DNA from 2 places in the Symbiopectobacterium sp. genome. Region 2 is predicted to be linked to the other one. Evidence: predicted binding sites of a transcription regulator. Region 2 holds the regulator's gene; the other holds the start of a gene.
What was found. The regulator PurR, encoded in region 2, represses purine synthesis genes. The targets are predictions, from matches to a motif close to CANGCAAACGTTTGCNTG.
Positions count from the first base shown of each region.

Region 1: purL (phosphoribosylformylglycinamidine synthase) is a predicted target of PurR. The motif match lies at 1,462-1,479, and genes of this name have one in related genera.

Region 1 covers NZ_JBPETA010000065.1:10,325-13,503, forward strand. The annotation lists gene purL (phosphoribosylformylglycinamidine synthase) at 1-1,348, opposite strand, end outside; gene mltF (membrane-bound lytic murein transglycosylase MltF) at 1,564-3,090, shown strand; gene tadA (tRNA adenosine(34) deaminase TadA) at 3,095-3,179, opposite strand, start outside.
Region 2 covers NZ_JBPETA010000127.1:5,170-8,348, reverse strand. The annotation lists gene ACTBDZ_RS12020 (C40 family peptidase) at 1-332, shown strand, start outside; gene ACTBDZ_RS12015 (cytochrome bd-I oxidase subunit CydH) at 407-673, opposite strand; gene purR (HTH-type transcriptional repressor PurR) at 890-1,915, shown strand; gene cfa (cyclopropane fatty acyl phospholipid synthase) at 2,541-3,179, shown strand, end outside.

The DNA.
Region 1 (3,179 bases), on a different contig from region 2:
CACCGCCGCCCAGACCGATATTCATGGAGGGGCCACCCAGCACAATCAGCTTGGCGCCTACCGTGATCTCGCCTTTTTTCACGTGATCGACACGGATGTTACCAATACCGCCCGCCAGCATCACCGGCTTGTGATAACCGCGCAGCTCGCTGCCGTTATGGCTGTCAACCTGCTCTTCATATGTACGGAAGTAACCGGTCAGCGCAGGGCGACCAAACTCGTTATTAAAGGCCGCGCCGCCCAGCGGGCCATCAATCATAATGTCCAACGCGCTGACGATACGATCCGGCTTACCGAAATCTTCTTCCCACGGCTGTTCAAAGTTAGGAATACGCAGGTTAGAGACCGAGAACCCGACCAGACCCGCTTTGGGTTTGGCACCGCGCCCCGTTGCCCCTTCATCGCGAATTTCGCCACCGGAACCGGTCGCCGCCCCCGGCCAGGGAGAAATGGCCGTCGGATGGTTATGGGTTTCCACTTTCATCAGAATGTGTGTCGGTTCCTGATGGTAGGCATAGTGCCCTTGCGGATCGGCAAAGAAACGCCCTGCTTCGGAGCCTTCCATCACCGCCGCGTTATCTTTATAAGCAGACAACACGTGTTCCGGCGTGTGCTCGAAGGTGTTCTTGATCATTTTGAACAGCGACTTGGGCTGTGCTTCACCGTCAATCACCCAGTCAGCGTTAAAAATTTTGTGGCGGCAGTGCTCAGAGTTGGCCTGAGCAAACATATAGAGTTCAATGTCGGTCGGATTGCGGCCCAAACGGGTAAAGGCATCCAACAGGTAGTCAATTTCATCTTCCGCCAGTGCCAATCCAAGACGCACGTTGGCCTGTTCCAACGCCTTACGCCCTTCCAGCAAAGCGTCTACCCGCTTCAACGGGGCAGGCTGATGTTGGGCAAACAGCTGTTCCGCCTGCGCCATCTCGGTGAATACCGTTTCCATCATGCGGTCATGCAGCAGCGCGCCCAGTTGCTGCCACTGTTCTTCGCTCAGCGTCGGCGCATGAATATAGAAGGCTAATCCGCGCTCCAGACGAATCACCTTGTCCAGGCCGCAGTTGCGCGCAATATCAGTAGCTTTGGAAGACCAGGGAGAAATGGTGCCGGGACGCGGTGTGACCAACAGTAAGCGCCCACTTGGCTCATGCTCCGCGAGAGAGGGGCCATATTTTAACAGTCGTGTCAGTTTGACCTGCTCATCGCTGTTCAGTGGTGCACGCACGGCGGCGAAGTGAACGTACTCCGCATAGATGTCACTAATTGGCAAAAAGTGCTCTTTGCAACGCGTCAGCAACTTATTTACATGGAAGGCCGATAGGGCAGGTGAACCACGCAGTATTTCCATCATCTAAAAAATCTCTCGTCTTCGATGTACTGAGTTTCAGTACGTCAGTGGGCGCTACTTTGTCGCGCAGCCAAGGGGGGAAACGCGCGTCATTATAGAGAATTGTGACGCCCGACGAAACCGTTTGTGCAGAGTTTGTTGCACATCTTATTTTCGTCATGGTCAAACTTTAACCTGATGGATAACTGTTGCACACTGGCGGTTTGTTAAGCAAAATGCCCCCACTCTGGGAGAGTGTAGACAAAAAAACTGCCGTTACAGACAGAAAGGCCACACGGCCACCGAGAGATAACTATTTGAAGCGTTTAACATTAAATTATTTTTTCATCGGGGTTATTACGTTACTGCTGATGTTGGCGCTCTGGCCCAACATCCCCTGGCACAGCGGCCAGGATACCCAGCTCAATCATATCCTTTCTCGGGGCGAGCTGCGTATCAGCACGCTCAATTCGCCGCTAACCTATACCGTCAGTAACGGAACCCCCTCAGGACTCGATTATGAACTGGCTAAACGATTCGCCGATTACCTTGGCGTGAAGCTGGTGGTGTCGGCACGTCCAAATCTTGACGCCCTGTTCGATGATTTAGACAACGACAATGCCGATCTGCTTGCCGCCGGGCTGATCTACAACCATGAGCGATTGGATCGCTTTCGCGCGGGACCAACGTATTATTCCGTTTCGCAGCAACTGGTTTACCGCATGGGCGCCACGCGCCCTAAAAACCTGGAAAAACTGAGCGGTCGGTTAGCGGTCACATCGGGCTCAGCCCATATCGCCACGTTACGCGATTTGAAAAACAATAAATATCCAGCGTTAAGCTGGGAAGCCGCTTCAGACCTGAGCACGCAGGATTTGCTCAAACAGGTGGCGCAAGGCGCGTTGGATTACACGCTGGCAGATTCCGTCACCATCGGTTTGATGCAGCGCATTCACCCGCAGCTTTCCGTGGCGTTCGATCTGAGCGACGAAGAACCGGTCACCTGGTATATGCGCCGTACCCAGGACGACAGCCTGTACGCCGCACTGTTGGACTTTTTCAGCCAAACTGTGGAAGACGGCACGTTGGCGCGCCTGGAAGAGAAATACCTCGGCCATGTGTGCGAATTTGATTATGTCGATACCCGCACCTTCCTGAGCTCCATCGATAACACCTTGCCCGATCTGCAACCGTTGTTTGCCAAATATGCCAGCGACATTGACTGGAAATTGCTGGCAGCCATGTCTTATCAGGAATCGCACTGGAACCCGTTGGCAACCTCACCGACTGGCGTGCGCGGGTTGATGATGCTGACGCGTAACACTGCGGAGAGCCTGAATGTGACCGACAGGCTCGATCCGGAACAGAGCATTAGCGGTGGCGCACGCTATCTGGCGCACATGATGGAAAAAATGCCGGAAAGCATCCCCGTGGATGAGAAGATTTGGTTTGCACTGGCCTCTTACAATATGGGCTATGCCCATCTGCTGGATGCGCGCAAACTGACGGAAAAACAGAAGGGTAATCCCGATAGCTGGGCGGATGTGAAGGTTCGCCTGCCGATGCTCAGCCAGAAACGCTACTATACCCAGACCACCTACGGCTATGCACGCGGCCACGAAGCCTACAACTACGTTGAAAATATCCGCCGCTATATGCTGAGTCTGGAAGGGTATCTGACCGAGAAAGCCAATAAAATCCAGCAGCAGGAACTGTTAGCGAGCGCTTACCCTGCCGTACCGCCAGAAAAACTCGGCAAATAAGGTATCAGGCTGCCCCGTCAGCCTTTTCCTGAGCACGTCGTGCTTTATGCTGCGCGCGGCGTATACGGAAAAAATCGCTGAGGATATGA
Region 2 (3,179 bases):
CGCCCTACACCGGTTTCGACTGTAGCGGTCTGGTCTATTATGCCTATAAAGATGTGGTGAAGATTCCTATTCCGCGCACCGCCAATGAAATGTATCACCTGCGCGATGCTGCGCCCATCAATAAGGGTGAACTGGAGATTGGCGATCTGGTGTTCTTTCGCATCAATGGTCGCGGCACCGCCGATCATGTCGGGGTTTATCTCGGCAATGGCAAGTTTATTCAGTCACCGCGAACCGGTGCCGATATCAAGATCAGTAAGTTGAGCGAAGACTACTGGCAGGAACACTACATTGGTGCACGTCGCGTGGTGACACCACAAACGATTCGTTAATCGCCACATCGACGCGTTAGCGATAATAAAGACCAGGTGATGCTTATGCAGCCTGGTCTTTATTTTAATCGCGATCAGTTCAACACGGCAACAAAGTTAAATACCATGATCATGACTAACGCTCCAACTGTGGTCAGTAATGACATTTTCAAATCAGTATTCATTCTATCTCCTTGAAACACAGAAACGCGTGAAAATTGCCGCCGCACTGGATGCTCCGTTCTTTCCTGCACACCACTACCCGCAGCACAATGACGCCAAAAAAGCATTGTTACACATTTATAGGGAAAATCTCCGATCCCGGCTGCACTAATTAAATCAATTATCCCTTTCACTTTCACGGCAAATCAGCCAAAATTCGCAGTTTACCGTGCGCTGCGTCGGTGTCCGAACACGTCATCTTCGATGAGATCAACGCGTCCCCTTTAGGTACAAAGTATTTCGGCAGTCTCCTTCTGATATCCTGTTTATACCATCGGAAAGAGAACATTACGCAAAAGCAAACGATTAACAAACTATATACTGCCGTAACAAGTAGGTTCAGGAGTCATGTTTAGATGGCAACGATCAAAGATGTGGCAAAGCGTGCTGGCGTTTCAACAACAACCGTCTCTCACGTCATCAACAAAACACGTTTCGTCGCCGAAGAGACCAAAACGGCCGTGCGGGAAGCCATCAAGGAATTACACTACTCTCCGAGCGCAGTGGCTCGGAGCTTAAAGGTAAACCACACCAAATCCATCGGGCTGCTCGCCACCTCGAGCGAAGCACCCTACTTTGCGGAAATTATCGAAGCAGTTGAAAACAGTTGTTATGCAAAAGGCTACACCCTGATTCTGTGTAACTCGCATAATAACCTGGAAAAACAGCGAGCCTATCTTTCCATGCTGGCGCAAAAACGGGTCGATGGCCTGTTGGTGATGTGTGCGGAATATCCGCCTGAACTGCTGAGCATGTTGGCCGATTACCGCAGCATTCCTATGGTGGTAATGGATTGGGGTCAGGCACACAGCGATTTCACTGACACCATCATTGATAACGCCTTCGAAGGGGGATACCTGGCTGGGCGTTATCTGATTGAGCGCGGCCACCGCGACATCGGTGCCATTCCGGGTATTCAGGAACGCAACACGGGCAGCGGGCGTTATCTGGGTTTTCTCAAAGCCTTGCAGGAAGCGGATATCACGGTTCGCGATGAGTGGATTGTTCAGGGTGATTTCGAGCCGGAATCCGGTTACAAAGCCATGCACCAGATTTTGGCGCAGAAACAGCGCCCGACCGCTATTTTCTGCGGCGGTGACATCATGGCCATGGGCGCTATCTGCGCGGCTGATGAGTTGGGACTACGCGTACCGCAAGATATTTCCGTGATTGGCTACGATAATGTTCGCCATGCACGTTATTTCACCCCAGCCTTAACCACGATCCACCAGCCAAAAGAACGTTTGGGCCAATCTGCTTTTACCATGCTGCTCGATCGCATCACCAGCAAGCGTGAAGATGCGCAGATGATTGAGGTTCACCCAACGCTTATCGAGCGCCGTTCAGTGGGTGACGGCCCATTTCACGACTACCGCCGTTAATGTTTAAGACGATTTTCTTATATACCCTAAATAATTCGAGTTGCAGGACAAAACGTTAACGTTTTGAACAGCGCTTGCGCTGGCCCTTTAGGGCGAGGCTCATTTATGAGCGTCGTAACGCGGCAAATGAGGGAATCCCGAATCACTTACTTAAGTAAGTGATTCGGGTGAGCGAGTGCAGTCAACGCACCTGCAACTTGAAGTATGACGGTTATAGTACGTTGATTTGTAAATTCTATATGGCTGCATCAATCAATTTTGACTTGTCCTCTGATTGAAGCAGTCATACACTGTTTTTCATTCGGACAATATCCCTACATTTATCCTTATTATAACGAGCGCAGCACTGCGTATCAGGATATGTGCCCCTACGTGTTACCACGTACCGGCGTTGACACTTCATTCCCTCTGGGTATCCAGAGAGTAGACGATGGATGTTATGCCCGCTGCCGCTGTGCAACGGGCAAGCATAAACGGCTGCGCACGAATGCAACCGCTTACTATTTGAACAACGGGTAACCTGCCCGTGATTCGAACACGCTGCGCGCAAACCGCAGCGTTCGGGTTGATGAGAGACTGTCTATGCTGTTCCTTGCGGCGCTGTCTGGCAAGGTTGGGAGAAGTTATGAGTTCATCATATGTAGAGGAACTGGCAGAACATAACACGTCCTGGTTCCGTATCGTTCACGCGTTATTGGCGATCGCCGATATCAAAATCAATGGCTCACGCCCGTTTGATATCCGGGTACGTAACCCCGATTTCTACAAGCGCGTTCTGCGTGAAGGCTCCCTGGGGCTCGGGGAAAGCTATATGGACGGTTGGTGGGAGTGCGATCGTTTAGACTGTTTTTTTCGGCGTATCTTACGTGCAGAGCTTGAGAAAAAGGCCCCCCATCATCTCAAAGACATTTTGCACATTGTCGCTGCGCGCTTGATTAACTTGCAATCCCGCAAGCGAGCCTGGATCGTCGGCGAGGAACATTACGATCTGGGCAACGATATGTTTAGCCTGATGCTTGACACGCATATGCAATATTCCTGCGGCTACTGGAAAGAGGCCACGACCCTTGAGCAGGCGCAACAGGCCAAACTGCGCATGATTTGTGAAAAACTTCAGCTTCAGCCAGGCATGACACTGTTGGATATTGGCTGCGGCTGGGGCGGGCTGGCCGCCTATGCGGCACTCCATTATGGCGTATCGGTTTACGGCGTGACCATCTCACGTGAGCAGCAAAAACTGGCTCAGGCGCGCTGTAGCGATCTC